Linked DNA regions of Novipirellula caenicola. Each later gene encodes a partner of the first gene's protein in a complex. Links are inferred from orthologs where the notes say so. Each region holds a gene or a part of one and is shown in the gene's direction. Other genes may lie near its edges. The genes, in order: accC and accD.

Region 1 (11,092 bases):
TGGACGAAATCGCCGACGTGGAGTTGGCTCAAGCGGAGCCGGTCGACGCGGATGAGGCTGAATTGAAAGAGTCCAATGCGGCAGTGGCCGATGCGGCAGTGGCCGAAGCCGAGTTGCTGGCCGAGGCGGAGCCGGCGGACGTCGAGGTGGCCGAAGAGCAAGTCGAAGCGGTAGCGGATGTCAAAGCGGTAGCGGAAGCGGATGAATTTGAGGCTGAGGTCGAGCTAGATGCGATCGCAGCGGACGCAACTTCTGCGGATGCGACGATCGGTTCTTCGGCGATCATTGCCACGATCGAAGAAGCCTACATGCCGTATGATTTGGCGGCCGCCGATATCCAAGTTTGGAACTTCTATCCACTCGTCTACAAACCCTACTGTATCTTAGACCGCAACAATCACGTCGAAAAACCAGAGATGTGGTCGACCGCCGAAGTCGAAGCGGAAGCGGTTGCGGAGTTGGACGCAGTTGCTGAGGTCGAAGCGGTAGCCGACGTCGAAGCGGTAGCCGAAGTTGCATCCGTCGACGAGGCATCCGTCGACGAGGCCGTCGTTGCTGATAAAGTCGCGATGGATGAGGCCGAAACGGCGGACGAAGTGGCTGTCGACGAGGTCGAAGCCGTGGTCGATGTCGAAGCGTTGGTCGAGGCGATTGTCCAGAGCGAGCCAGCTGAGATTGACGACGCGGAACTGGTGGCCGACGACGAACTGGTTGCGGACAGCGAACCGGTTGCCAATGCGGAGCAGGTTGCGGACGCGGAGCAGGTTGCGGACGCCGAAACGGTTGCGGACGTGGATCCGATTCTTGTGCAAGCGTCGGCGGATTGCTTGTTGGACGAGTTGATTTGGAATGTGGACACGGTGACGCCAAGGGTGGCTCGTCATCTTCGCCGCGGTGCCGCTCGACGATTGGGCCGGATGCTCGGTTCGCGGTTCCATCGCGTTGCCACCTCCAGCCACCAAGTGGCTCATCACGCGGTCGAGTTGATTGCTGGTGTCTGGCCTGTGCCCGCGGTCCAGCCGGTCCCCGAGTCGGTTGGCGAAGCGTTGATGGTTCGAGCCGGAGCGGTGGCTGCCGCCGAAGCATCGGTACAGGTCGCCGAAGTGGTGGTGGAAGCCGACTTGTCGGTCCAGAGTGAGCTTCGCTAACAAAAATGCGGTCAACCCAGGCTGCAACCGTCGCGACGACGTGGTGCAGCCTGGGGGCGTTTTTAGGCGGAATTTGCGATCAAACGCTGCCGAGAATGGACCGCCAAAAGGAGTCGGCTCGGAACCGTGAAACTGAAAAAGTTTTCTCGAATCACGAATCGCCGTTGACAGCGGTTTCGGCTAGGTGTTAATCCCACACCCACGGTTGCAGAAAGCAGCCGCGGGGCTAAACGAATATCAAGAAGTTTCATCGTAGTTGGACGTATTGCGGGATTCGTTCAAACGCCATCTTCGGATGGTTTGAGCATCCAAAGCTTGGGGCGACGGTTACTGGGTCAATCGTCTCGCTGAGCCGCTCGGCGATGAAACTTCTGTGTGCATCGGGGTTTTGCTTCGGCGAAACCCCGATGCCACGATACAGGTGTATCTTCTAAGGTTGCGCGTCGGGTTACGATTTTTCGGGAAAAACGACAATAACGCAACTTCAGAAGATCCATCCGAGGTTGTAACACCCGGTCGTCAGCGATTCCTTCGCAGACTTTTTGTTACCGCAACACTGACGGCACGCTGCGTACTCCAACCGCCATCGCCGTGCCGCCACCTTTGGGACCCCAAAACGGCCGGCCCTGATTGCAACCCCATCGTGCGGGGGCCACTACAGTAGCGGCCACCACGGGAAAAAGGATTCCACCGAAAACGGGCCACAAGAAAAATGGCTTGTCATGGGAAGTGTCCGGAGGGGCCGTCCACCTCGATAACGATAGACCTACTCGAACCAAGATCGCGCCGCTAAGATCGTGGGCATGGCACAAGAATCTACAGACGAATCCGACCCGCGAAACGCCGCGGTCGATGGCACCGCGAAGGACGCTGCGAACCTCGATTCGGGGTCGGGCGACGCTGCGGAGGCTTCGGCGAAATTTCGTGGCCAACGATGGGCGATCGGCGTGACGATTCTGGTTGTCGCAATTGCCTATGCCGGATATCGCTGGACCCAATCGAACCCGACCTCGGCCCAGTCCCAGCACGTCGAGCCATCGCCGCAGGAAAAGTTTGACCAGATTCACGAACCGTTGGTCCAAGGCAAGGCGACGGCGCTGGAGATCGACGATTTCGAAATCACCGATTCGATGCTGCTGCAGGTCAAGGATCTTGAAGCGGTTGAAACGCTGATTGTCGATCAAGGACGCGTTACCGACGAAGGCATCGCCCACTTGCCAACGCTACCGAATTTGCAGTTGGTCCGGCTGCGATATTCGCCGATTACCGATGCCGGGATGGCGACGTTGGCCAAGTGCAGTTCGCTATGGTATGTCAACCTGCCTCATGCCGAGTGCACCGCAAAGGGAGTTCAGTTGTTAAAGGCGATCCCCGAACTGCGACAGCTGCGGATTGCCTCGCCGAAGCTTGGCAACGAAGTGACTCGCGAAATCGCGTCAATCCAATCGCTCCGTGGCGTGCATTTAATCGACGTCCCCGTGACCAACGACGGACTGAAATCGCTCGCCTCGCTTCCCTATCTCGAGTCCTTGTATTTGGACAATTCGTTGGTAACCGAATCGGGATGGCGGTGGCTGTACACAAACTACCCTCAGATTCACGTTCACGTGAATCAAGAACACCACGATTACGATCCCAAAGCCCACGTCCACCACGATTAAATCATGACTCAACGGCTCGACGCACTTCGCCAATCGCTCGCTTCGCTGGAAATCGACGCGATGTTGGTGACCGACGAAATCAACGTTCGTTATTTGACCGGGTTTACCGGCGACAGCTCCTATTTGTTGGTCGGGCCGGATCGAGCGACGATGCTCAGCGATGGTCGCTACGAAATCCAATTGGCCAACGAATGTCCGTCGGTTTCGGCTGCGATCCGCCCGCCGAGTCAATTGATGATGGATTTGGTCAAACAAGTGCTAGGCGATTCGGGGTACGAGCGGGTCGGAATCGAGTCGGCCGTGATCTCGCTAAGCGATTATCGCAAAATGAGTGACCAATGTCCCGATGTTTCGTGGATCGAGACCACCGGGGTCGTCGAGCGCCAACGAATGATCAAGGACGAAGACGAGATTGCGACCACTCGGGGGGCCGTTTCGATCGCCCAGCGAAGTTTTCAGTCGCTCGTGCCAATGTTGTCGCCGAAATGGACTGAGCGGGCGATTGCACATGAATTGGAAGCGAAAATGCGATTTTTGGGGGCTGAATCGGCAAGTTTCAAGCCGATTGTCGGGTTTAACGCCGCCGCCGCCTTGCCGCACTATCATCCCGCGGAAATTTTTATGCCGACGAACGGCGTGGTGCTGATCGATTGGGGGGCAAAATACCGGGGATACGCCAGCGATATCACGCGGACCTTGTCCGTTGGCAACGTTTCTAGCGAGTTTGAGCGGGCGTACGAAGTCGTGTTAGAGGCTCAAATGGCGGCGATTGACGCGATCAAACCGGGAGTCGAAGGCAAAGAAATCGATAAAATCGCTCGCGGCGTGATCGGCAAAGCGGGGCTGGGAGACAAGTTTAACCACGGTTTGGGGCACGGAATTGGGCTGCAAATCCACGAATCTCCGCGGATGTCGTCGAATTGTGAAGATGAACTCGCTGCGGGTATGATTGTCACCGTTGAGCCTGGAGTGTATATCGGTAACGAATTTGGCATTCGCATCGAAGATGATGTACTGGTGACGGAAACTGGTTGCGAAGTGCTCACTACCCTACCTAAGGGTCTCGATGATTGTCGGTTGGTGCTGTAAAACTTCCGCATCCCAAAATTTACATGAACGTCAATCTTTCTGACGGTGAGTCAAGTATGAGTAAAGGCGGAAAGCAAAGTTCCGATATTTTCGATATCGATCGGCTTCGCATGATCGTAGAGTTGATGGAAGAACACGAATTGTCGGAGGTCGATCTCCAACAAGGCGATGAGAAGATCAAACTAAATCGTGGCTCAGCCGCTCCGGTGTACATGCCGGCCGCAGCTGCACCGGCACCCGCAGCCGCATCGGCACCCGCGGCTGCCCCTGCCGCCGCGGCGCCTCCGGCAAGCGCGAACACGATCACCATCGACGCTCCGATGATCGGCACGTTTTATTCACGGGCCAATCCCGAATCCGAGCCGTTTGTCAAAGTCGGTCAACGCGTTACCGAAGACACAATCGTGTGTATTGTCGAGGCCATGAAGGTCTTCAACGAAATTCCCGCCGAATGCAGCGGAACCGTTGTCGAGATCCTGGTCAACGACCAACAACCGGTGGACTTCGGCAAGCCGATGTTTCGTATCGATCCGAACGCCTAAAACGTAGACAACTCTGTGATTAAAAAGATCCTGATTGCCAATCGTGGCGAGATTGCTCTGCGCGTGATCCGCGCTTGTCGTGAAATGGGAATCGGTTCGGTGGCGGTGTATAGCCAAGCCGATGCCGATTCGATGCACGTCAAATTGGCGGACGAAGCGTATTGCGTTGGTAAACCGCGTAGCGTTGACAGCTATCTAAAAATCGACCAAATCATCGCGGCCGCCGAAGTGGCCGGCGTGGATGCGATTCATCCCGGTTATGGCTTCTTGGCCGAAAACGCTCACTTCAACGAAGTGTGCCGGTCCAGCGGATTCGAGTTCATCGGTCCAAGCCCGCAAGCGATGGAAAAGTTGGGCGATAAGAATACCGCTCGCGCTATGGCCATCGCCAACAACGTTCCGGTCGTTCCCGGCAGCGATGGGTTGATCAACGACAACGCCGAAGCGATCGAAGTCGCCAAAAAAATTGGCTTCCCCGTTTTGATCAAAGCGACCGCTGGCGGCGGTGGGAAAGGGATGCGGGTTGCCGAGGACGAAAAAACGTTGGCGACCGCGGTTTCGCAAGCTCGTACCGAAGCCGAAGCGGCATTTGGTAACGGCGGCGTTTACCTGGAACGCTACGTCGGTTCGCCTCGTCACGTCGAAGTCCAAGTGATCGCCGATTCGCACGGCAACGTTTGCCATTTGTTCGAACGCGATTGCAGCGTCCAGCGACGGCATCAAAAGTTGATCGAAGAAGCGCCTAGTCCGAGTCTTCCGGAAGAGCGACGAATCGAAATCTGCGAAGCCGCTGTGAGAATGATCCGCGGAGCCGAGTATACCAATGCGGCCACGGTCGAATTCATTGTCGACGCCGACAACAATTTCTACTTCATCGAAGTGAACGCGCGAATTCAAGTCGAACATCCGGTCACCGAAATGATCACCGGAATCGATTTGATCAAAGAACAGATTCGCGTCGCCGCAGGCGAAAAACTTTCGTTCACTCAAGAAGATGTGAAATGCGAAGGTGCCGCGATTGAATGTCGCATCAATGCCGAAGACCCCGAGAAAAATTTCCAGCCCAATCCTGGACGCATCGACAAGATGTTTGTTCCCGGCGGTTTGGGCGTGCGGTTCGATTCGCACGTCTATGCCGGCTACACGGTGCCGCCCTACTACGATTCGATGATCGGAAAATTGATCGTTCATCGGCCCACCCGTGCCGAAGCGATCGCAACGATGCGGCGGGCGCTGCGGGAAATGCAAGTCGAAGGCATCTGCACGACGGCGTCCTTTCACGACAAAGTCTTGCAGCACCTCGAATTCCTCGAAGGTCGCCACGATACCAAGTTTGTTGAACGCGAATTCTTGAAGTAGGTTCCGGCGTCATGTCAGCTCGTCGAATTGATCCCGTGTTCCGGCCTGAGCAGATTGATTCGTCAGCGTTTATCGCGGACAACGTCACCATCTGTGGTGACGTGACCATCGAAGAATCCTCGAGCGTGTGGTTCGGATCGGTTGTTCGCGGAGATACCGAGTACGTCAAAATTGGCAAGCGGACCAACATCCAAGACTTGTCGCTGTTGCATACCGACCAAGGTTCGCCTTGCGTCATCGGTGACGATGTCACCGTGGGGCATTCGGCGGTCGTGCATGGTGCGGTGGTCGAAGACGGTGCGTTGATTGGGATCCGTGCCGTGGTGCTCAGCCGGGCCAAAATCGGCGCCGGTGCGATCATTGGTGCCGGAGCGGTGGTAACCGAGGGGACCGTGGTCCCCGCGGGCAAATTGGCCGTTGGCGTTCCCGCCAAAGTGATTGCCGATGTCAGCGAAGAACAGCGGAAGCGGTTGATCGAAACCGCCAAACACTACGTGCATTCGGCCAGCGTCTACAAAGCCGCAGAAAAATCAAAGTAGATGCCATTTGCCGAACGCGGTGCAGTCGTTTGCGCTAGCGTTGTGCGAGTTCGGCGTAGCGGAAGTCGCGGGCGGCTTGTTGTTTTGGTCGTACGATGGACTTCCTAGTCCGTCGAATCAACCATTGACGGACTAGGAAGTCCATCCTACACCCCTTGCCGCAGGAACCTTCACTAAATCAACAAGTCGTCAACGGCTTGTTGATTTATTGAGCCGCGACGCGTCAGCGGCCGGGTCCCACGCACGCCCCGGTGCCTTTCGGCCCACCGGTGCGATTTGCAATCGGGGCAAATCATCAAGCAGGTAACGACCTTCGCCAGCAAGGTGAAGACTGGCACTTTTCGCGGCAACCATCCACGCGTTTGCTGATCGTTGCGATGGGAAACAAGTGCCGTCATTGGCAGTCACGGAATTTGCGTAATTCATTTGCCTATCCTTAGCCATGTTCTAGGATAGAAGTGGTTGAATTGCGCACGGCTGACGGCGATTGGAATGGTTTTAGGGATGTGTCCCTAAACTCGCCGCATCGCGTTCGAGCGATCTCGTCAGCAGGCCTTCGATTGTGTCGCGATGTTTCGCGCAGGAGCCAGGATTGATGTTGTTTTCTAATATGCGTCGAGTTGCGTTTGGGATCGCGGTTGCCGGATTGGTTTTCGGCCAGTCGTCATTGATGGCCCAAAATCGTGGCGGTGGACATCACGGCGGTGGACATCACGGGGGTGGGCATCACGCTGGGCATCATCATCATCACCACCATCATGATCATGGCCACTTTGGTGGCGGCTATGGTTTTGGTAGCGGCTTTTACGGCAGTAATCTATATTCGGGCCGGGGTTTCAGCATTTCGATCGGCAGTGGATATCCGTACGGCTACAGCGGATTTGGCTACGGCAGTCTCGGCTATGGTGGGATCGGCTACGGCAGCGATTACTATCGCTATCCCGCAACCGGTTACACGCCGATTTACCGTGGGTCTACCTATTACGGTTCGGCCTACCCCGGATTCAGCTACGACACCGCGCCTGCCTACGGCGGGTCCACCTATCCGTACGAAAGTGCGATTGAACCCCAATATGGAGTGCCTGGTTACCGCAGCGAATTCCAGCATCAGCCCAGTGTCGAGCCGCCTTACTCGGTAGGTCGTGTCGACCCATCGTCGTCGGACCTGCGTCCAGGAATGGTGCTGCCTGATGGATCGACGGTGCTGTCAGTCGGACCACTCGACGGATCGGTTGTATCGCCGCAGGTCGAGCTGAATTCAGGAAGCGGCTCCGCCGTACCAACCGAAGCAATGCCAACCGAAGCCGCACCTCTCGAAGACTCGGAAACCGATACCGAACTGGTTCCTGTACCCGAGCTCGACGAAGCAACCCACCGCGGGCCGACCAAAGCACCAAGTCTCGATTTGAACGCGGGAATTGGCGTCTAATCGTCTTGCAAGGATGAGGGCCTGCTCGTAGCGGAAGCCGTAAACGGCTTGTTGATTTACGAAGTTACCTGCGGCAAGGGGAGTATGATGGACGTCCTCGTCCGTCAATGATGGATTCGACGGACTAGGAAGTCCATCGTACGACTAAAACAACAAGCGGTAAACGGCTCGTTGATTTTGTGAAGTTTCCTGCGGCAAGGGGGGATGATGGACGTCCTCGTCCGTCAATGATGGATTCGACGGACTAGGAAGTCCATCGTACGACTGAAGCAACAAGCCGTAAAGACTTTCGTCCTATTCGCGAAACAATCCGACGCATGCGTAAACGTTCCGCTGCTCTCAACTCTACTTGCGAATCAGCGTGATTCGCTGCATGTCGAATTTCGTCGAATTGACTTCCATGGGAGGACTTACCGACTCGTGGCCGGCCGCAAACCGCTGGATGGCTTCGTCGAGGTGCCCCTCCTTTAGTTGGGCGGTCCACAGCACGACTTCGCTGCCAGCGGTTGTTTGCGGCAGCAGAGGCCGATCCTGGTAACCGAATTCGACGCCCGGCATGATTTGCCAATCGTCGCTCGTTAGCCCCACATCGCGAAGGTCCGCAAGCGATTGTGGCCACGCGTTGTTTTGCATTTGATACTGCTTGATTCCAATCGCAGTTAAGGCCCAACGTCGATTCGATTCGTAAGTTGCCATTCCGGCATTTGCAAAGTGGGTGGAAACCGTCGTTGATGCAATGAGGGAGGTGCCCGATGCAAACGGGAACGACGTGAGCGAAACGGTGTCCAAGCCTCCATGCCGCTGGTCGTACCATGGCTCGCTCTGCAAGCTAAGGAACCTGGACCATGTTCCAGGTTCTCCCATATCTCTCGCTCGTTGCATAAATTGGATCCATTGCCAAGCCGCCTGGGATGAAAGCTTGACTGGCAGCGAACCTCGGTACTCTCGGTTGATCTCACCCGCAACCACGCCGTCGCTGAGGTCAAGTTCGTCAAGCGAAACCGCCATGGTCTGCTGCATCTGTTGGTCCAACCGCTCGGCGTAATTTGGAGCCGTCTCGATCATTTCGCGTAGCGTTGCCAGTTGGTCTGCGTCCCAGTCGGCTACCGCAAGCGATTCGCGAATCAGATGGATCACTTCGCCCGGAATTATTTTTGCTGTAGCGGTCCAAGAGGTCTCGATTTCGGAATTTAATTTCCAGTTGGTGCGGATGAACCTTTGCAAAACTTCGATCGCAAGATCATTCTCACCATGCGCGATCGCTGATCGGAACGCTTGGTTGTCATCCTCATAGAATTCCCAGACGCTCGATATGGAATGCAGGTGTCTGGCCCAGAGCACGAAGGGAAACCAGACCGCTTTGTCATCGCTCGTCGATGATCCACGGTTCAGCAATGCTTCGCGTGCACGCGTCAGTGCTGCGTCCCGTTTGACAACAAAATCGACGACGGGAAGCGACGATTCCCCTTGGCGAGCCATCGACGGAGTTTCAGAGAGCGTCGACGGTAAGTCCAGCCCTGCGTCTCCGCTCCGTACACCCAGACTTGGTGCGTCCTGCAACGGCCGCGACGCTTCTAATAGCGTTGCCCAGGCCGGCGTCTCCTCTCGGCTCGTCCGTTGATCATACCGTCTGGCCAACGATACGCGGTCCACGGGATGTCCGGCGGCAATCTGCTGTGCGACGTATTCACGGATGTTTGCTTTTGCAGCGTTTGCCTCGATTGCATCCAATGCGAAACATCCCGCCAGCACGACAAAAGGGAGTGCGATCAGCCCCAACGTCACCCATTCGGCTCTTGTGACGCTGCGGCGCGCCGAGGTACGGCCGTCACCAGAGACGGTTTGTGATCGATCGACTTTAGGATTCATCGGATGAGGCTCCTTGTTGCGTGGCGTTGACATTCGAATGCTTCGCCTTCTGAAAGCGTTCAGCTAGCTCTTTGGCTTCACTTTCCCACAGGGCATACCATTGACATCCAGGGAAGGAATGAAGCGTTGCGATGTGATCGCCATACAGCGTCGACTGCAGCGAATCGGCATAGGGCGAGATATCAAAATCGCGGTCGCTGCCAAGCGTCGCTCGAGCAAGTTTTCGGCGATGTGCGAGCGTGGATTCGCCTCGTTCGCCTGCTGTGATCAAATGCAGCAGTTCGCTGCTGATCAGGTCCGCCGTTGGATCGGTCAACCATTCAGATTGCAGGGCGGGTTTCGATTCAAGCAACCAACTGATTACGTAGCCACCCAAGTTTTGGTGGGCACGCAACTCTGGATCGTTGTGAAATCGACTCCACGATGTTAACACCGCCCCGCGACGGGCCTGTGAACGGCTTGACGAGTCGCCGAGCATTTCAATGGCCTCGGCGATGGCGGGTTCGTTCCAAAGTTGTCGGGTTTCGGGGTGAAGCAGCATTCGTGTCAGCGCAATTTCGATATAGTCGGCAAAGCACTGTTCACGAATACGCCAATTCAAACGCAGTCGTTTGGCAATCGACGTGACAAAGTCAACCCATTCCACAAAATTCTCACGCGGACGCTCGCTCGATTCGTCTTCCCGCTGTAGCGAATCAAGCCAACGCACCTGCATCAATTGCGTGGTCGTGACCGCTTCGTTGATAAAGATATGCTCGGCTTGTAGCGGGGTATGCTTGCCGCCGTTAAGCTCGAACCAAGCCTCGGGACGCTCGCCGACCGACTCGAGTGCCTCGACGACTTTCGCGGTCGGCATCTCCATCACCTGATTTTCCGTTAACTTTTCGTAGGGCGTTTGCAACCGGTGCATCGAAAACGAGGGCCTGACCTGCGTGCCGCGTTCTTCGCTCATCTGCTTCATTTCGGCAACGCGTGACGCTGGAATCGATGGAAACGAGCGAGTCTCGTGCCAGCACCAAACGTAAGGCAGTCCAAACACCGCGATCACTGCCAAAGTGTGAGTCGACAGGAAACCGACCGTACGAGGCCCTTCCATGTGACGCGGCATCTGCACGCAGGTTGCCAACAATGGCATCATCGCGATGATGCCGAGCAGCCATACCGGAGTTCCCATGGTGATCCAGCAACTGCCCAGCCAATACACGCAGACGGTCGAAAGCAGCGGAGCTAAAAACGCCGTGCCCGCAAGCACGCGTAGGACTTGGCTCGTCCACTGGGACACTCCGTACGCAGTGACCAAAACTAAAATCAGTGCGACCGCCGAAAGCATCGGAATGGGCGCTGCGAAATTTGGGTCGACAGAGTAATGGTCTGAAAGCATCCCGACGACGATCAGCCGTTGCAACAAGATGTAGACGACCGCGGCTGTGGCGAGGATGGCGAATCCCACCAGATG
Region 2 (11,116 bases), on another replicon or contig:
TTGGCAGAGCGAGGCGTGCGTTTTATCCAGGTTTACCACTCGGGATGGGACCACCACAGCAACGTCGCCGGCGGGCTAAAGTCGCAATGTGCCGCGACCGATCAAGGCTGTGCCGCGTTGATCCAGGATTTGAAGCAGCGTGGATTGCTGGACGAAACGTTGGTCGTCTGGGGCGGCGAGTTTGGCCGAACACCGATGGTCGAATCGAGTGCCGCGTTGGGACGCAGCATGGGGCGCGACCATCATCCGCAAGCGTTCACGATGTGGTTTTCAGGCGGCGGGATCAAACCAGGAATCACGCTCGGCGCAACGGATGAACTCGGATTTAACATCACCGAGCGACCGGTCCATGTGCATGACATCCAAGCCACGATCCTGCACTGCCTTGGACTGGATCATCAACGGCTGAGCGTCAATTTTCGCGGACTGAACGTCAAACTTACGGGCGTCGAAGAGCACCACCCGGTCAAAGAATTGTTGGCGTAGGGGATCTTGCTAAAAATCCCGTGTGCAGGATGTTTAGCAAAAAGATTCTTCTTGCTATCGTGCGTGGATGAAATGGACGGATCAATATCGATTGGCGACCTGCCGAATTCAGCGAAAGCCATCGGTGTTGTTTTCACGCAAACACGACTGGAACAACGCGATTGGCCAATCGTTACGGGATTACGTTCCGTTCTGCTACAACCTGTCCGACGTCAATGTCCGGCGTTTTGATTTGCTTTTTCCGCTGACGGTGCGTGACGAAAAGTACTTTAACCTGCACCACCGCTCACTTCATGGCCAAAAGGCGATCGTGCCGAGTACCGAGGTGATCGAATTGTGCGATGACAAACAAGCATTGATTCATCGGTTGACTCAGTATGGTTTTGGCGAGCACATGCCAGCGACGGGCTGTCGATTTGAGTATCCGTATGTCGTGAAGAAACGTGTTTCTGGATTTGGCGATGGAACCTTCATCATCCAAAACTCCGACGATGAACGCGAATTAGAAACGCTGTTGAATGCAGAATCGCATTTCACGCTCGAGCATATCAGTGGACAAGAAGAATTTGCTACCCATCTGGTCATTGCGAAGGGGCAAGTTGTCTTTAGCCGCACCTGCAAATATTTCTTTCCGCCGGGGGTGTATGTCAAAGGACGACATGGCAAACCGGTAAAGCGTCAGACGTCAGACCATTCCCCTTACACCGGCCTTTTCGAAGAGATGTTGAGAGCGATTGGCTACGAGGGCGTTTGCTGTATCGATTACAAACCGCACGGCAGCGGAATCAAGTTGCTGGAGATCAATCCGCGTTTTGGCGCGACGATGGCATTGTTCATCAACGAGGCGCTGCCCGCCTACGAGGCAGCGGTTGCAGCCTACTGATGTTTGCTAAGAGGAAGAGGGGGGCAGATCCATGCAGGCCGGACCGCAGCAAAGCAGAGCACCGGCTTAGTGGTTCGGCGGATGATAGTCGTCCAATTGCGAATGGCCACCTTGCCGGGGAGGGGCCCTACCCGCAAATGCTTCACTGCGTTGGCTTTCATCGCGGGCAAAGCCCTTCAGGTAAACAAATTGAGTCCGGCAGGGTAAGATGCGAATCTCATGCTCGCCACGACATTCCTTGGTTCAAAACGAAGACCGGTTGATTGATGCGTTTCGCCCCCTACCTTGCCCCGTTTTCGGATCACCCGGTCTTGCTGCGCCGGGTGCGGCATGTCCTTGAGCGATTGCCGGCCGAAGTGCAACAAGATTTTTTGGACGACCATCGCTTCCAGGTCACGGTTGACAACTATCAACCGGGGGTGGGGTGGTCGTTCTTGATGCCCGCGCCAGGGGATGCTGGAAAAACCAGTCGCTGCGTGGTGCTGCGATTGAAACTAGCCGATGCACCCGAAACGTTTGCATGGTACGTGATCGCGCACGAATTCGCTCATGCCTATCTTCGCAACGGGGGGTGGGGCGAGATCACTGACATCGAAGAAGCGGCCGATGCGATGGCCGCATCGTGGGGCTTCGAGCGACCGAAGCCCGGGAGCTGAATTTTTTGAAGTTGTGCTATTTGCTGTCGCGGAGCGACATATTTCGATAGCCTCGGACTTTAGTCCGATGACTTTCGCCAGTATCAATCGAGTCCCAACGGGACGTTTTGTGACTTAATCGTTCGCCACAGAACGTCGCTCCGCGACGGGGTGCCAATTTCAGAACCGCTAACCTTGGACCAAAGTCCAAGGCTATTCCACAAAGAGCCTCCGGCACAAAAATAGCAACCTAGAAACTGACGCGTCGGGTTGTGATTTGCCGGGAAAAACGGCAATCACGCAACTTCTAGATGGCTGATAGGACTTCGGCTACTTGACCGTGATCGTCGCTAACAAATCGCCCGCTTCGACTTGCGTGCCTGCAGGCGTTTGGATGCTGGCGATCGTTCCGCTGACCGGCGCGTTGATCGTGGTTTCCATCTTCATCGCTTCGAGCACCATCAATTTCTGGCCCTCTTTGACCTTGTCGCCTTCGGCTGCAGCGACGGTAATCACCATACCCGGCATGCTGGCGGCGACTTGGCCAGGATCGTTGGGGTCCGCCTTGACCGCCGCTTTGACTTTCGGTTCGAGCGATTTGTCGAGGATCGACACTTCGCGTGGTTGACCGTTCAGTTCAAAGAAAACAGTCCGCGTCCCATCAGGATGAGGCACTCCGACGGCGAGGAATTTGACGATCAAGCGTTTACCCGGTTCGATATCGACCGCGATTTCTTCGCCCGGTTCTTGTCCGTAGAAAAAGTTAGGCGTCGGAATGTGATCGACGTCGCCATACGTGTTGCGGTGTTTAGCAAAGTCCTCGAACACCTTTGGGTACAGCAGATGCGTGACGGCGGCGCGGTCGTTTTCAGGATCGCCGGTCAACTTGGCGGCCGCCGCCCGAGCGGCAGCGACGTCGGCGTCAGGCATCGAATCACCGGGACGATTGAGAACCGGTTTCTGGTCACCCAAGATGATCTTGATGACTTCGTCGGGGAATCCGCCTGGCGGTTGTCCCATCCGTCCGCCGATCAAATCAATCACGCTGGCAGGATAGGCAAGCGATTTGTCAGCCGTCAAAACGTCTTCGGCTGACATCTCGTTAGCAACCAAGAACAGCGCCATGTCGCCGACCGCTTTGCTGGTCGGGGTGACTTTGACGATGTCACCAAACAAGCGATTCACGCCGGCGTAGGCTTTACATACTTCGGCCCAGCGATCGGATAGCCCCAACGCACGAGCTTGTTGATACAAGTTGGTGTATTGTCCGCCCGGCATTTCGTGTTCGTAGAGGTCGCCGGTAGCGGGCAACACGCTGCTTTCAAAGGGCAAGTAAAATTCGCGTGCGGCTTGCCAATATGTTGCCAACTGCGTCAACGCCTCGGTCGATAGAGAAGACTCGCGATCGGTATCGCGAAGCGCTTCGACCAACGTGTTCAAGTTGACTTGGCTGGTTCCGCCGGAAAGCGGTGCGAGTGCGGCGTCGGCAATCTGCAAGCCTTCGCCAGCGGCAGCCAGGATGGTTGCCGCTTGGATGCCTGCGGTGTCGTGCGTGTGGAAATGGATCGGGATACCAATTTCTTCTCGCAACGCACGGATCAACTGGACCGCCGCCGCCGGTTTGCAAAGTCCGGCCATATCCTTGATCGCCAACAAATGGGCACCGCGTTTTTCCAGCTGTTTAGCCAGTTCGACGTAGTACTTGATGTCGTACTTGGTGCGACGTGGGTTTTGCAGGTCGCCGGTGTAACAGATCGATGCTTCGCAGATCCCGCCTTCGGCCAACACCGCGTCCATCGCCACGTTCATGTTTTCGAGCCAATTGAGTGCATCGAAAACACGGAAAACGTCCATCCCTGCTTGCACGGCTTCGCGTACAAACAAACGCACGACGTTGTCGGGATAGTTTGTGTAGCCCACCGCGTTGCTGGCTCGCAGCAACATTTGAGTCAGGATATTGGGGACCTGTTCACGCAAGTCGGCGAGGCGTTGCCACGGAGATTCTTTTAAGAATCGCATCGTAGTATCAAACGTGGCTCCGCCCCACATTTCCAGTGAAAACAATTGGGGCGTTAGCTGGGCGTACGCTGGTGCGATTTGCAACATGTCAAACGTTCGCACTCGCGTGGCCAACAACGATTGATGCGCGTCTCGCATCGTGGTGTCAGTAAACAGCAATCCTTTTTGATTCTGAACCCATTTGACAAGTCCCTCGGCACCTTCGCGGCGAAAGATGTCCTTGGTTCCTTCGGGTAACTGTTTGCCGGGCAGTTCCGCGAGTTTTTTCAGTTGCGGTACCGGAGCCGGTTCGCGGCGTGTTGCCACAGGGCGTCCGACGACAAGCGGGTTGCCGTTGACGATCGTTTCCCCCAGAAACGCCAACAACTTGCTCGCTCGGTCGCGGCGGCGTGGCAATTCAAACAGCGACGGCGTTTGGTCGATCAAACGGGTCGTGGCCTCGCCGGCCAAGAACGCCGGATAGTTGATCATCTTGATCAAAAACGGGATGTTCGTCTTCACGCCACGAATGCGGAATTCGTGCAAACAGCGGTTCATGCGTGATGCAGCCGAGGCCAGCGAGGGAGCCCGTGCGGTGACTTTCACCAACATCGAATCGTAAAACGGGTTGACCACCGCGCCGCTGAAAGCGCTGCCGGCGTCCAAGCGAATCCCCAGCCCGGCGGCGCTGCGGTAATGGCTGATCCGGCCGTAATCGGGACGGAATTGGTTGCTCGGGTCTTCGGTCGTCACGCGACACTGCATCGCAAACCCGCTGGTGTGAATCGCGTCTTGCGACGACAATCCCACCTCTTCGCTATCGAGCGGATAGCCCTGGGCGACCAAGATTTGGCTGCGAACGATGTCGATCCCTGTGACTTCTTCGGTCACCGTGTGTTCAACTTGGATGCGAGGATTGACCTCGATAAAGAAGAATTGCTTTGCGTCAACATCGTAAAGGAATTCGACGGTGCCGGCATTTTCATAGCCGCTGGAGTCCCCGCCGACGGCGCGGCCGATTTTGATTGCCGCTTCGCACATCGCTTGGCGGATGTCGCTACTCAAGTTCGGAGCCGGTGCGATTTCGACGACCTTTTGGTGTCGCCGCTGAACGCTGCAGTCACGTTCCCACAGGTGAACTAAGTTGTTGTGTCGGTCGCCGAGCAATTGGACTTCGATGTGACGCGCTCGCTGAACGAACCGCTCGACAAACACTTCATCGCTGCCGAACGCGGTTTTCGCTTCACGCTGAGCCGCTTCGAGTGCCGCCGGCAATTCGTCTGCCGAATTGACGACCCGCATTCCGCGTCCGCCGCCTCCTTTGGATGCTTTCAAGATCACGGGGTAGCCCATCGAGTCGGCGATTTCGAGTGCTTCATCGACGCTAGAGAGCGCTTCGTTCTTGCCTCCCAAGACCGGCACCTGGGCCGCCTCGGCGATCTTGCGTGCGGCGGTTTTGTCCCCGAGCTGCTCCAGCGAATTGACGCTGGGGCCGACAAACAAGATGCCGGCGTTTTCCAGTGCCCGGGCGAACTCGGGGTTTTCCGACAGGAATCCATAACCCGGGTGGACCGCATCGACGTCATGCTTCTTACACAAGTCGACGATCGCTTCGATGTTCAAGTACGAGCGGATCGGTTCGCCGGGTTCGCCGATCTGATACGCCTCATCCGCCTTGAAGCGGTGCAGTGCGTAACGATCTTCGTGGGAATAAATCGCTACCGTGCGAATTCCAAGTTCCGTTGCACTGCGGAAGACTCGGGTCGCGATTTCGCTGCGATTGGCGACAAGGAGTTTACGTACCGGTCGAATCGTCATGATCGTGTCGTCGAAAGAAGAGGAAGGGGGGGCGGGTTTCGACTCAATTATCCGCAGCAGCCAATTTTTCACCCGCTTTTCCAAGCGGTGCGTTTGGAGCGTCAAGTTGAGTAGACTGCAATTTAGCGAAACCGGGACTTGGGGTCATGAGGGGTGCGGGGGGCCATGTCCCGCATTTGACTACAAGCGACTAGAATTTGAGGGAGCACAAATTGGAAAAATCGGCTAAGGTGAAGGTTCGATTCCGACTTTGAAATTGTTGATCCCCAAGACAGTATGGTCCGAAATAGCATGGCAAGCGTTGATTCGACCCCTTCCAAGACCGATGAACCCAATTCGTCGGTGACCTCTGCCCCGTCGCAATCCGAAGGGATTTTGGCTGCGGATGCTTCAACCGGCCAAGAGAGCGTGGACAAGGCGGCACCGCCCAAAAAACGGGGCGTTCCCGAAGGATTGTGGGTGAAATGCCCCGGTTGCGGTGCGTCGGTCTACAAGAAAGAGGTGGCCCAGCGGCTAAACGTTTGTCCCAAGTGTGAATACCACTTCTACGTCTCCGCAACCGAACGTATCGCACAGGTGTTGGACGAAGGAACCTTCGAGCCGATGAACGAGCATTTGCGGTCTTCGGACCCGCTCGAGTTTTCGGATCGACGCAAGTATTCCGATCGGCTGGTTTCGGAACAGAAACGGACCGGGCTCAGCGATGCCGTGCTGACCGGTACCGGAATGGTTCGCGCTCGCCGGGTCGCATTTGCGGTCACCGACAGTGCGTTCATCATGGGAAGCATGGGGTCGGTGGTCGGTGAGCGGTTGACTCGTTTGATCGAATTTGCGACCGAACATGACCTGCCGCTGATCATCATTAGCGCCAGTGGTGGGGGGGCCCGAATGCACGAAGGGATCCTTTCGCTGATGCAGATGGCCAAAGTGTCCGCCGCGTTGGCACGCTATGACGAAGCGGGCGGGTTGTTTGTCAGTGTTCTCACGAACCCCACTATGGGCGGGGTTGCCGCCAGTTTTGCCTCGTTAGGAGATTTGGTCTTTGCCGAGCCCAAAGCGTTGATCGGATTTGCCGGGCCGCGAACAATTAAGGCGACCATCGGGATCGAATTGCCCGAAGGGTTCCAGACCAGCGAATTTCTGTTGGAGCACGGTTACATCGATCGAATCGTGCCACGAAAATCGCTAAAAACGGAGATTGCTCGCGCAATTGACTATTGTGGAAAGTAGGTTTTCAGAAGAAACGTAGTCCATTGAAGACGGCGATTTCGAAACCGACGGCGCTATTTCCCTTTTCTCCTGTTTCCAAATGCTCACGTGACCTATGGGGCTATTTGATTCGCTCAAGGCTAAATTCAATTCCGGTTCCAATGGCGGAGCAAAGGCCAATCTAAAAGCCAACGCGCGAATAAACGTCGAGCTACGTTTTGACCGGATGCGAACCAGTGCCACCGGCACGATGAGTAATTTCTTCGTCGCCAACGATCGTGAGCACAAACGCACCGTTGGCGTCAAATTGCTTGACATTGAGAAAATGGAGCAGTTTGAAGCCCGTTTCAAAGGGCTGAAAAAGCCAAGTGAAGGAGAGATCGCGTTGGGAATGAAACACCCCAACGTGGTTGAAACCTACGAAGCCGGGGTGACCAGCAAGGGGCAACCCATTTTGGTAATGGAGTATGTCGAAGGCCCCAGTTTGCAGCATGTGATCGTCAATCGCCAAGAAGCGAACTTGAAGGGCAATCGGATGGGATTGATTCGCCAGATGGCCGAAGCGATTCGCTACGTCCATTCACGCGGCTTCATCCATCGCGACATTTGCCCTCGCAATTTCATTTGTTTTCCCGATTTCAGCGGCCTCAAGCTCATCGATTTTGGCTTGACCGTGCCTGCAACGCGTCACTTCATGGCGCCGGGGAATCGCACGGGGACACCGCTCTACATGTCGCCTGAAATCGTCCGTCGTCGAGCGACCGATTTTCGTGTCGACATTTTTTCGTTCGGAATCACCTGTTACTGCCTGTGCTGTTTCGAGCATCCATGGCAGGGAGATGTAGTGAACGGAAAGGCAGCTCTGCACCACGATACCTCGCCGCCGAAGGATCTGTTGGAGCGGTGCCCTGAGATCGAGCCACGGTTATCGCGGGCGATCATGGGCGCGTTGCAGCCGAACGTCGAGAAGCGAACGGCAAGCATGGATCAGTTCCTACAAGCGATTAAATCGCTCGAAGGACTCGACTACTAGGCCGGTTGGGGGAGGGAATTGATACCGTAAAAAACGGTACAAACCGCCCCGACTGTTAATCCAGGTTCGGTTTACCTGTTTTAACAACGTTTTCGTTGACACTCTATTTATTGGCTAACTATACTTCACTGGTCGAGTCAAGCGTGCCTTTCGCGACTCGTCCATCAGAGCGTGCCAGCGTTGATGAATTGACATTGGATCAATTCACCCGCCTATCGTGTCGCTGGATCTCTTTTTCGTCGGGGATCTCTTGTCGGTCGGAACGTATACGGAATTTTCGCAATGACCCTACTTGGGAAGTCGTTCTCAGTCATCATTCTCATCCTCAGCTTGACCTTCATGGTTTTGGCTTTGGCGGTTAACGCATCGCACCGCAATTGGCGGGACGTGGTGACAGGCCCGGGTGGACTGAAAGAACAAATTCAAGATTATGAATCAACCAACGAGCAGCTTCGTGATACGCAGCAACGCGTCGAAGCTGCCTTGGCTCGTGAACAAGCCGCGCGGCGAACCGCATTGGCAGCGTTGACGACTCAGTTGGACCAATTGAAAGACCAACTGCAAAAACGGGAAGAGAGCTATCAGCAAAAAGAAGCTCAAAACACCGTCTTTGCTCAAACCGATCGCAGCCGTGCTTTGCAGCTCGAAGAGTTGACGGCCGAAGCAAATCGATTGCGGCAACAGATTCGCAAGGAACAAGAAGACCGCGACACGCTGTTTACGCAAACGTTGAAATTGACCGACCAAATGAACCGGTTGCGTGGGATTGTTCAGATCCAAAGCGAGCGGAACGATCAATTGATGGCCCAAGTAACCCGTTACAAAGAGGTCGTCGATGCCAAGGGGATCGATATCAACGAACCCCTCGATGGATCGCCTCCGGATCGCAACGGCACCGTTTTGGTGATCAACCGTCCTAAGAAACTGGTCGAAGTTTCGATTGGATACGATGATGGGCTGCGATCAGGTCATCATCTCGAAATCAGTCGACAGGGCCGCTACCTTGGCAAGGTCCGTGTGTTGAAAATTGAACCTGACCGAGCGGTCGCGGAAATCCTGCCCGACTTCAGCCAAGGCACTATCCAGGAGGGCGACCGTGTCGACACTACCCTCGACTGAGAAACCACGTAAACAGCCACCCAGTGTTTACACCGTCATTTTGATTCTCGCGATGTTGTTCATGCTCGTTGCGGTCATCGCAATGTACGTCGAACTGGGCCGCTGGGCACCCGATTATTATCGCACCAACAGCGCTCAACCTGGCGCGATGGTAGTGCCGGTTGATCGCACAACCGCACTGGCTTAAAGCATCGATCGGCGAGTTGGTTTGAAAAAGCCATTGGCGTTTGCGTCCCCGCAACTCTGCCCGGTGCTGCAATCGCGACCAACATCTTCACGAGACTTACAGCCTCCGTCCCCCCTGTTCTCGCACGCTATCCATGACGATGGCTGGGAAGAATGGGTGGGACTGCGACAGCGGCGATGATTCTGCGCCGTGGAGACTTGTGGCGCGATGATTTTGTTGCAAACATAGTTGCTTAGCCATTGCATTTTGCGTGGCTTCACGCTTACGTCCCCAGCTCGATTGGAACGTTCGCGTGAATGGACTGAAACCTTGATTGTTTGCCATACAATATCTCTCTCATGAAAGTCTCTGCTCCGAAAGTCGAGCGTATCTCGACGGTTGATTCTCACACTTGCGGTGAACCCACACGGACGATCGTTTCGGGTGGTCCCGATCTTGGCAAAGGGACGTTGATTCAGCGTCAGCAGCGTTTTGCCAAAGAATTCGATCACTATCGCACGGCGGTAATCAATGAACCACGAGGAAGTGATGTGTTGGTGGGCGCCCTGCTGTGTAAGCCCACCAATCCCGAGTTCGCCGGCGCAGTGATCTTTTTTAATAACACCGGGTACCTAGGGATGTGTGGTCACGGTGCGATCGGCGTCGCGGCAACGCTTGCCTATCTCGGCCGCATCGGGCCCGGGTATCATCAGCTCGAAACATCGGTGGGCGTGATCGGTTTCGAATTGGATGAAGACATGCACCGCGTCACGGTCGAAAATGTTCCGAGCTATCGCTATCGCAAAGCGGTGGCCGTCGAGGTGCCAGGGTTTGGCCAAGTCGTTGGAGATATCGCCTGGGGCGGCAATTGGTTCTTTTTGGTTCGCAGCGAGTCGGCTCAGATTCGTCCGCAACATCTCGATGAACTGTTGGCATTTACCAAAGCGATCCGCAAAGCTTTGGATGACCAAGGCATCACCGGCCATGGCGGCAAGGTGATTGACCATATCGAGTTGTATTGGGATTCAGAGACCAACGACGGTCGCAACTTTGTGCTTTGTCCCGGCGGCCAATGGGACCGATCACCATGTGGTACCGGCACGAGTGTTAAGTTGGCCTGTTTGGCTGCCGATGGTGAACTGGCTGCCGGAGAACGATGGCACCAAGAAAGTATCATCGGGACCTATTTCGAGGCCAACTATCGCTTGGCTACCGATGAAGAAATCAAGCAGCTCGGCAACATTGGGCTCGACCCCAAGCAAACTGTGGACGATTCCGTGGCAGCCAGTGCAGGGATCATCGTACCGAGTGTCACGGGCGAAGCTTCGGTGACCGCCGAAAGCCAATTGTTGCTCGACCCGGACGATGCATTTCGGTACGGGATCCCGGTGTAAACGTGCTTCGTAAACCGCCGAGTCCATCCGCTGCCCATCTGACCGTTCGGTACTTATGACCGCCAAACACGTGCCTGATCCGTCCAGTTCGTCGCAGCACCAACTGCCAGAGCACAATGCTGGCCAAGACGAGCCGGGCCAGCCCAACGCAGGCCAGCCCATCTCAGGCCAACACGTTCAGGGCCAGCGAATTGCCGCGTCCGCAGGTGAGTCTCAGCATGTCGCCATCGTCGGCGGCGGAGTCGTCGGTATCGCATGTGCCCACTACTTGAATCTGCGTGGCTATCGTGTGACGGTGATTGACCGCGGCCGTGTTGGCGGTGGCTGCTCGCACGGCAATTGTGGTTACGTCAGCCCCAGTCATGCGTTGCCACT

Evidence for each region.
Region 2: the proteins of accC (region 1) and accD are in contact, whole or in part, in a solved structure (PDB 8UXZ), measured with the Escherichia coli proteins. The link is inferred for Novipirellula caenicola from one-to-one orthologs.

The regions. Positions count from the first base shown.
Region 1 is NZ_BAABRO010000001.1:716,238-727,329, reverse strand. What follows is about bases 3,746-6,627. They hold accC (acetyl-CoA carboxylase biotin carboxylase subunit), read left to right. Parts: upstream 3,746-4,455; coding sequence 4,456-5,799; downstream 5,800-6,627. Other genes in these bases: ABEA92_RS02505 (hypothetical protein), read right to left, coding at 6,528-6,627; ABEA92_RS02510 (gamma carbonic anhydrase family protein), read left to right, coding at 5,811-6,338; accB (acetyl-CoA carboxylase biotin carboxyl carrier protein), read left to right, coding at 3,955-4,440; ABEA92_RS02525 (M24 family metallopeptidase), read left to right, coding at 3,746-3,898. Outside these bases: ABEA92_RS02535 (hypothetical protein), read left to right, coding at 1-1,148; ABEA92_RS02530 (leucine-rich repeat domain-containing protein), read left to right, coding at 1,952-2,809; more of ABEA92_RS02525, read left to right, coding at 2,813-3,745; more of ABEA92_RS02505, read right to left, coding at 6,628-6,764; ABEA92_RS02500 (hypothetical protein), read left to right, coding at 6,934-7,767; ABEA92_RS02495 (hypothetical protein), read right to left, coding at 8,113-9,636; ABEA92_RS02490 (hypothetical protein), read right to left, coding at 9,626-11,092. UniProt on the Escherichia coli protein: This protein is a component of the acetyl coenzyme A carboxylase complex; first, biotin carboxylase catalyzes the carboxylation of the carrier protein and then the transcarboxylase transfers the carboxyl group to form malonyl-CoA.
Region 2 is NZ_BAABRO010000016.1:79,057-90,172, forward strand. What follows is about bases 5,175-8,080. They hold accD (acetyl-CoA carboxylase, carboxyltransferase subunit beta), read left to right. Parts: upstream 5,175-6,111; coding sequence 6,112-7,050; downstream 7,051-8,080. Other genes in these bases: ABEA92_RS24245 (pyruvate carboxylase), read right to left, coding at 5,175-5,820; ABEA92_RS24255 (serine/threonine protein kinase), read left to right, coding at 7,145-8,062. In the rest of the region: ABEA92_RS24230 (DUF1501 domain-containing protein), read left to right, coding at 1-486; ABEA92_RS24235 (ATP-grasp domain-containing protein), read left to right, coding at 554-1,369; ABEA92_RS24240 (hypothetical protein), read left to right, coding at 1,636-2,025; more of ABEA92_RS24245, read right to left, coding at 2,335-5,174; ABEA92_RS24260 (hypothetical protein), read left to right, coding at 8,345-9,181; ABEA92_RS24265 (hypothetical protein), read left to right, coding at 9,159-9,368; ABEA92_RS24270 (proline racemase family protein), read left to right, coding at 9,707-10,741; ABEA92_RS24275 (NAD(P)/FAD-dependent oxidoreductase), read left to right, coding at 10,797-11,116.